2 regions of the Catellatospora sp. NPDC049133 genome follow, and region 1 is predicted to be linked to the other one. Evidence: riboswitches for the same ligand, from Rfam matches in the RefSeq annotation. Region 1 holds a riboswitch; the other holds the start of a gene.
The links. Region 1 has a riboswitch for thiamine pyrophosphate ahead of AB0B35_RS30225 (ECF transporter S component). Riboswitches for the same ligand answer to the same signal wherever they lie in the genome.

Region 1 (4,207 bases):
CGGCGCGCCAGCAGCGCGTCGCTGCGTCGCAGCGCGGTGGCGGTGGGCAGGGTCACGGCAGGCTTCGATCCGGGCTGACCGCCCTGGTGCCGGTGCAGCGGCAGGAGCTGCCGAGGGGTCGCGGGATGGTGACGTTCCGGCCGGTCACGAGTGCCTGCCCAGGTCGAGGGTGCGGTCGGCGAGGGCGGTGACGACGTCCGGGTCGTGGGTGACGGTGACGATGCCGTGGTCGTCGTCGCGGAGCGCGGCTAGCAGGTCCACCAGCTCGATCCAGGTGCGGCGGTCCTGGCCGAAGGTGGGCTCGTCCAGGATCAGCAGGCGGGGCCGGGCGGCCAGCGCGGTCGCCACCGACAGCCGCCGGGCCTCGCCGCCCGAGAGGGTGAACGGGTTCGCCCCGGCCAGGTGGTCCAGGCGCAGCCGGGTCAGCAGCTCGTCGACCCGGCCCGGGGCGGTGCCGCCGAGCGCCAGCTCGTCGCGCACGGTCGCGGTCACGAACTGCTGCTCCGGGTTCTGGAACACCGAGCCGATCCGGCTCGCCAGCACGCGGGCCCGCCACCGGTGCGGCGGCCCGTCCGGGCTGCGCACCTCGCCCGCAGCGGGTTTGAGCAGGCCGCCCAGGGCCAGCGCGAGGGTGGACTTGCCGCAGCCGTTCGGACCGGTCACCGCGAGCGCCTCCCCGGCGCGGACGGTCACGTCGGGGTAGGGCAGGTGCCGTACCCGCAGATCGTGGGTGGTGAGCAGGACGTCGCCGGGCGGGTTCGCGGCGTGGCGAGGGGGAGCGGGGTGGCCGGGCACCCAGACCCCGGCTGCGGCCAGGTCCGCGCCGAGAGGGCCGGCCAGCAGGTGGGGCGGCACGTCATCGCGTACCCCGCCGCCGGGCTCCAGGACGACCACCCGGGTGACCAGGTCCAGCACCTCGGCGATGCGGTGCTCGATGAGCACGACGGTGGTGTCGGCGTCGACGGCGTCGCGTAACGCCCGGCGGACCAGCGCGGCCCCGGCCGGGTCCAGGTTGGCCGTGGGTTCGTCGAGCAGCAGCAGCTCGGGACGCGGGGCCAGGGCCCCTGCCAGCACCAGGCGCTGCTGCTCGCCGCCGGACAGGGCGTCGGTGGCCCGGTCGCGCTCGTAGCCGAAGCCGACCTCGCGCAGCACCTCGTCCACCCGGGGCCAGACCCGGTCAGGGGGCCAGGCGAGGTTCTCCAGGCCGAACGCGACCTCGTCGCCCGCCCGCGACATCACCAGCTGCGACTGCGGGTCCTGGAAGACGATGCCGACCCGTTCGGCGTCGACCTCGCACCTACCCTCGGCCTCGCCCGAGTCCTCGGGCAGCAGCCCGGCCAGCGCGTGCAGCAGCGTGGACTTGCCCGCGCCCGAGGGGCCGAGCAGCAGCACCCGCTCGCCGCGCTCGATGCGCAGGTCGACCCCGCGCACCGCCCACGCGCGGCGGCCGGCGTGCCGCCACCCGTACCCCTCGAGCTCGATCATCAGACCAGGTCGCGGCTGCGGCCGGACGGGAACCGGTCCAGCGCGCCGGTGCCGGCCAGGGACTTGGTCAGGTAGTACCCGCCGACGCCCGCGAACAGCAGCGTGCTGGCCACGACGATGGCGACGTAGGCGACCTTCCAGTCGAACGTCCAGTCGCCGTAGTAGTAGTACAGGTCGAGCCCGGCCGCGGTGGCTCCCGCGAACGCGGCCGCGACCAGCGACTGGCCGAGGTTCCAGCGGCGGTACGCGCCGAGCAGGAAGCCCAGCTCGCCGGCCGCGCCCTGGGCCAGGCCGTACCAGAGCACGCTGATACCCCACGAGGTGCCGAGCAGCGCCGACACGATCGCGGCGACCAGCTCGGTGTAGATCGCCGCGCCCGGCTTGCGGATGATCAACGGGGCGAGCACGGCGGGCAGCAGCCATACGCCGTAGATGGCGGCTGCGGCCGGCGGGAACGTCGAACCGAAGATAGCCCCGGCCGGGCCGTTCCACAGCAGGCCCCAGGCCCAGAAGACGACGCCGAAGGCGACGGCGAGGATCGAGGCGACGACGATGTCGACCGTCCGCCAGCGATAGTTGTTCATGAATAGCTCCTGGTCCGTTGAGGGTACGAACGAGGAGAAGTGCACACGCCGCGCCCGTGACATCCCTTTTCGGGGGTATCACGAAAGCAGGCGTGGCGGTGAGGTGTTTGACCGAACTCCCTGCGCTGGCATTACCCAGATCAGGTTCGAGGGTCTGCGGCCGTGTGCCGCACTCTCAGCGCTGTGCGCTCCCCTGTCGTTACTTGTTCATATGAGGCCGCTGGACAGCGGCGCTTGTGCCGGAAAGGCTAACACCGAACGCACGCCCGGTAACCTGTGCCGGTCGGCACACCCCGATACCGCGAAGGATCCGTGTGACCTCCGTCGATCAGCGCCCGCCCGCGGCGCCCCCGTCGCCGCCCGCCGGGCCCGCCCGCACGCCGCTGTTCGGCGGCCGGATCGGCTCCGTCGAGGTGCTGGCGGCACTGCTCATCGCACTGCTGATCTTCCGTGAGCCGATCGCCGCCGCGATCTCCACTCCGCTGCTGCAGACCTGGACCACCGTGTTCGTATCGGTGATGGTGCAGGCCATGCCGTTCCTGGTGTTCGGCGTCGCGCTCTCGGCGGTGATCGCGGTCTTCGTGCCCCGCTCCTTCTGGTCGAGGGCGCTGCCCAAGCACCCGGCGCTGGCCGTGCCGGTGGCCAGCGCCGCCGGGGTGGTGCTGCCCGGCTGCGAGTGCGGCTCGGTGCCGATCGCCGGCTCGTTGATCCGCCGCGGCGTCACGCCCGCCGCCGCGCTGGCGTTCCTCCTGGCCGCGCCCGCGATCAACCCGATCGTGCTGACCGCCACCGCGGTCGCCTTCCCGAACAACCCGGAGATGGTGGTCGCCCGCGGCGTGGCCAGCATCATCGTCGCCATGGTGATGGGCTGGCTCTGGCTGCGCCTGGGCAAGCAGGAGTGGATCAGGCTGCCGCACCGGCCGGAGCTGGACGACCTGTCCCGCTGGCGGGCGTTCTGGGCGGCCTGCCGCCACGACATCGTGCACGCGGGCGGTTTCCTGGTGCTCGGCGCGATGGCCGCGGCCACCATCAACGTGCTGGTGCCCGAGTCGGTGCTGCAGGCCGTCGCCGACCAGCCGGTGCTGTCCGTGCTGGCGCTCGCGGCGCTCGCCGTGCTGCTGTCGATCTGCTCCGAGGCGGACGCGTTCGTCGCCGCGTCGCTCAGCCAGTTCTCGCTCACCGCGCGGCTGGCATTCCTGGTCGTCGGCCCGATGGTCGACCTCAAGCTGATATCGATGCAGGCCGGGGTGTTCGGCCGCCGCTTCGCGATGCGCTTCGCCCCGGCGACGTTCGTGATGGCGGTCGCGGTCGCCGCCGGAGTCGGGATGGTGCTGCTGTGAACCGTCAGGCCCAGGGCGTGGTGATGCTGCTGCTCGGCGGCGCGATCCTCAAGGCGAGCCTCACCGACATGTACCTGCGCTACGTCAAGGCGGGACTGCAGCCGTTCCTGATCGGCGCGGGCGCGCTGCTGGTGCTCGCGGCCGTGATGACCCTCTGGTACGACATCCGCCACGGCTCGGCCGTGGACACCGAGTGCGCCGAGCACCCGGAACCGGTCGGAGCGGCGGTCGGCGGCCGCGACCTCGACCGGCCGGGCGATGACCACCGCGCCGGCGCCGACCAGGGGCACGGCGGGCATGGGCACAGCGGCCGGGACGGCGACCACGGCCACGGGCACCGGGAACCGCGGGTCGGCTGGCTGCTCATCGCGCCGGTGCTGGGTCTGCTGCTGGTGGCCCCGCCCGCGCTCGGGTCCTACGCTGCCGGGCAGGCCGGTTCGGCGCTCTCGTCGCAGCAGGTCTCCGACTTCCCGGCGCTGCCCGACGGCGACCCCGCCGAGATCAGCGTGCTCGACTACGCCACCCGGGCGATCTTCGACAAGGGACTGTCCATCGGCGAGCGCCGGGTCCGGGTCACCGGCTTCCTGTCCGACAACCCCGAGGGCGGGCAGCTGCTCACCCGCATGATCCTGTCGTGCTGCGCGGCCGACGCCCGCCCGATCAAGGTCGGCATGAACGGCAGCGTGCCGACGGGGCTGCCCGCCGACAGCTGGGTGGAGATCACCGGAACGTACACCGACCAGCAGGGCACCGATCCGGTCAACGGCGACAGCATCCCGTTCATCGAGGTGCTGGAGT
Region 2 (4,207 bases), on a different contig from region 1:
CCGCCCGCAGCAGCTCGACAGCGTCGGGCAGCAGCGTGCGCTCGTCCCCGATCACCTCCAGCTTGATCCAGTCGGTGTCGAACGCGTCGCGCGCCAGGTGCGCGGTGCGCACCGCGTCGGCGGCCGTGTAGCAGCCCGCCGTGTTGGGCAGCAGCCGTACGCCGCAGCGCTCCAGCACGTCGAGCAGCCCGGCCGGGGTGTTCGGGTCGATGCGCCGCAGCGCGACGGTGACCAGCTCGGTGCCGCCCGCCAGCAGCGCCTGCTCCAGCGACTGGAGGCTGCTCGCTCCGCCGGTGCCGAGGATGAGCCGGGAGCCGAACTCGACGCCCCCGAGCAGGAATCTGTCGTCCATGCCGGTCAGCCGCCCTGCGTCGCGGTGAGGACCTCGACCCGGTCCCCGTCGAGCAGCCGGTGCGCGGGCCAGTCGGCGCGGCGCACCACCTCGCCGTTGACCGCGACCGCGACGCCGCGCGACGGCACGTCGAGCACGGCCAGCAGGTCGGCGATGGTCTCGCCGCGCCGGGTGGGGCGGGGCGTGTCGTTCACGACCACGGTGATCATCCGAGTCCTCCGGCGGTCAGGCGTTGAGGGGTGAAGGGTTCCCAGAGCGGGGGCAGCGAGCCGCCGTCGACCAGGTCGGCGACGGCCAGCGCGGTGTACGGGGCGGCCAGCACACCGTGCCGGTAGTGCCCCGTGGCGACCAGCACGCCCGGGGCCAGCTCGCCCACGATCGGTCCGTTGTCGGCGGTGCCGGGGCGCTGCCCCACCGACACCTCGACCAGTGCGTGCTCGGCCAGCTCCGGCACCAGGTCGGTGGCGGCGCGCAGCAGGTCGCGTACGCCGCCCGCAGTGGCGTGGCCGTCGGCCCGTTCCTCGACGGTCGCCCCGACCAGCACCTCGCCGTCGCGGCGGGGCACCAGGTAGACGGCGCGGCCGTCGGCGTACCCCCGGATGACGTGGCGCGGCGCGGCCTGGCCGCGCAGCCGCAGGACCGCTCCCTGCACCGGCCGCACCGGCAGCCCGCCCAGCGCGGCGCTGGCACAGCCCGCGGCGAGCACCACGACGTCGGCGTCCAGATCGGACAGCCGGTGCACGGCCTCGCGGCGCACCGGGACCAGTTCGCGCAGCGCCGCCACGACCCGGCGCGGGTCCACCTGGTGGTCGGACTCGACGAGCACGCCCCGTGCCCGGGGGTTCAGCAGCGGCTCGCGCTCGCGCAGCCGGTCGCCGTCGAGCGCGACCACCTCCGCGCCCAGTTCCCGCTGGTACGTCCACAGGCGGCGCAGTTCGGCGAGGTCGTCGGTGGTCAACCCGACCTGCAGCGTGCCCTCGGTCCGGTGCCCCAGCTCGTGCCCGCTCGCCGCCGCCAGTTCCGCCGCGTACCCGGGCCAGCGCCGGGCGCATTCGAGCAGCAGGGCGGTCAGCTCGCGTTCGCCGAAGTAGGACTCGCCGACCGGGGCCAGCATGCCGGCGGCGACGTGGGACGCGCCGCGGCCGGGATCGGGGTCGTGCACGGTGACAGCGTGCCCGCGCCGGGCGCACTGCCAGGCGATGCTGAGCCCGATGATGCCGCCGCCGACGACGGATACGGAAAGGGGTGCCACCGCGGCCTCCTCCCTGCGCCGGCATTACCCGGATCAGGTTCTACGGTCGGGAGCGAGAATCAGCTCCCCTCTCAGCCCGGTTCACCGGGCTCCCGTGGGGTTCTTGGTTCAGATGTGGTTCACGTGTTACGCATATGTTGCCGTCCGTGACGACTGTCGGGAGCGTAACCCCGCGCGCACCCGGAGGCAACCCACACGTCGCCCACCGCGATCTCCGCCACACCAGGGCGGAGCCGTGCGGGGCTCCTCCACGCTGCGGCGACGTGTCGTTTCAGGATGCGACGGCGGCGAGCAGATCGGCCACGGCGCGGGCCGGGTCGGCGGCGTCGGAGACCGCGCCGATGACCGCGACACCGTGCGCTCCGGCGGCCAGCAGCTCCGGCACCCGGGCCGCGGTGATGCCGCCGATCGCGATGATCGGGGTGCCCGCGACCTGCCGCGCCACCGCGCGCAGGCCCTCGGGGCCGATGGACACCGGCAGCCCGTCCTTCGTGGACGTCGCGTAGCAGGGACCCACACCCAGGTAGTCGGCTCCGTCGCCGACCGCGCGCAGGGCGGTGGCGGGCAGCCGGGACGTCGCGCCGAGCACCGCGGCCGGACCGAGCAGCCGCCGGGCCGCCGGCACGGGCAGGTCGTCCGCGCCGACGTGGCCGCCTGCGGCACCGGTGGCGAGCGCGACGTGCAGCCGGTCGTTGACCAGCACCGGAACCCCGACCGGGCGGCACAGCGCGACGATCTGGTTGGCCAGCTCGTACGCGAGCCGGTCGGTCCAGTCGTCCGCGGGCCGGAACTGGACGACCAGGTCGGGTGTGGCCACGGTGAGCGCGGCCCGGACCAGTGCGACCGGGTCCCGGCCGGGCCGGCTGTCGGTGATCAGATGGAGTCTCCCCAGCGCCATGGCCATACCTTATCGATTCTCATCGGTGAATGGGGCAGCCCCCTCCGTGACAGCCGCCGTCTACATCGGCTCATCCAGATCACTGATTCTGTGAAAACTCTTTACAATTACTTTGAATCGGTATGAGAACCCGTCTCGCCCTCGTCGCCCTCATCCTGGGCAGCACCGTCGCGTCAGCCGCCGTACCAGCTCAAGCCGCGTCCGCACCAGCCACCGAGGGGGCCGCCGCCGCGGCCGCCGGGTACGTCAAGGTCGGCTACTTCGTCCAGTGGGGTATCTACCGTCGCAACTTCCTGGTGAAGAACCTGCACACGTCGGGGATGGCCGCGAAACTGACGCACATCAACTACGCGTTCGCCAACGTCGGCGCCGACGGCCGCTGCTTCGAGGCCAACGAGGCCGGGGTCGGCGACGCCTGGGCCGACTACCAGAAGCGCTTCAAGGCCGGCGAGTCCGTCGACGGGGTCGGCGACGTGGTGAGCCAGCCGCTGGCCGGCAACTTCCACCAGCTGCGCAAGCTCAAGGCGATGTACCCGCACCTGAAGGTGCTGCTGTCGGTGGGCGGCTGGACCTGGTCGAAGTACCTGTCCGACGCCGCGCTCACCCCGGCCTCCCGGCAGGCGACGGTGGCCAGCTGCATCGACATGTTCATCAAGGGCAACCTGCCCTTCATCGGCACCTCGCCGCACGGCGGCACGGGCAGCGCCTTCGGCGTGTTCGACGGGTTCGACCTGGACTGGGAGTGGCCCGCCTCGGCGGGTGAGGTCGGCAACGTGGTGCGGCCCGAGGACAAGCAGAACTACACCCTGCTGGCCGCCGAGTTCCGCAACCAGCTCAACGCGTACGGCGCGCAGGTCGGCCGGAGCTACCAGCTGACCGCGTTCCTGCCCGCGGACCCTGCGAAGATCAATGCCGGGATCGAGACCGCACAGCTGTTCTCCCACCTCGACTTCGCCACGGTGCAGGGATACGACCTGGCCGGCGGGTGGGACCCGGTGACCGGGCACCAGTCGAACCTGTACTCCACGCCGTCGTCGCCGTTCAGCGTCGACCTGGCCGTGGACACCTACCGCGCCCAGGGCGCACCCGCCAACAAGATCGTGATTGGCATCCCGTACTACGGCCGCGGCTGGACCGGCGTCGGCAGCACCGGCAACGGGCTCTACCAACCCGCAAGCGGCCCGGCCCGGGGCACCTACGAGGACGGCGTCGACGACTACAAGAAGGTCATCGCCAAGCAGGGCACGGTGTATCACGACCCGGTCGCGGGCGCGTCCTGGAAGTACGGCGGCAGCGCCTTGTGGTCCTACGACACCCCGCAGGTGATCGCCCAGAAGACGGCGTACGTCAAAGCGAACGGCCTCGGCGGCACCATGGCCTGGTCCCTCGACGGCGACACCGCCACCGGAGAACTCACCACCGCGATCCACAACGGCCTGAGCTGACGGTCGACGCTCGGCGCGACCGGCCGGTCGGCCGCGCCGAGCGTCGAGCCAGTTGCCGATGCCCCGAACCGCATTTGCTCTGCACCCATTTGCCCGCTCTGCACCCGCCGACGCAACACCCGCGCATCGTGTTGCGCCGACGGGTGCAGAGCAAGGTTTTGGGTGCAGAGCAAATGCGGTCGGCGGGCATATCCGACCTGGGCTGACCGGCGTCAAACCCGACGCGCCTTGCCGGAGGGCAGCGTCAGCGGGGCGTGGTG

Region 2: linked by a shared signal. The riboswitch ahead of thiO (glycine oxidase ThiO) and the one ahead of AB0B35_RS30225 (ECF transporter S component) in region 1 are both predicted to bind thiamine pyrophosphate.

Annotation. Positions count from the first base shown of each region.
Region 1 covers NZ_JBEZDT010000031.1:34,122-38,328, forward strand. The annotation lists gene AB0B35_RS30215 (energy-coupling factor transporter transmembrane component T) at 1-50, opposite strand, end outside; gene AB0B35_RS30220 (ATP-binding cassette domain-containing protein) at 145-1,485, opposite strand; gene AB0B35_RS30225 (ECF transporter S component) at 1,485-2,069, opposite strand; TPP riboswitch at 2,169-2,274, opposite strand; gene AB0B35_RS30230 (permease) at 2,453-3,409, shown strand; gene AB0B35_RS30235 (TIGR03943 family protein) at 3,406-4,207, shown strand, end outside.
Region 2 covers NZ_JBEZDT010000022.1:118,492-122,698, forward strand. The annotation lists gene AB0B35_RS24590 (thiazole synthase) at 1-361, opposite strand, end outside; gene thiS (sulfur carrier protein ThiS) at 358-561, opposite strand; gene thiO (glycine oxidase ThiO) at 558-1,604, opposite strand; TPP riboswitch at 1,598-1,710, opposite strand; gene thiE (thiamine phosphate synthase) at 1,876-2,502, opposite strand; gene AB0B35_RS24610 (glycoside hydrolase family 18 protein) at 2,625-3,947, shown strand; gene AB0B35_RS24615 (MBL fold metallo-hydrolase) at 4,192-4,207, opposite strand, start outside.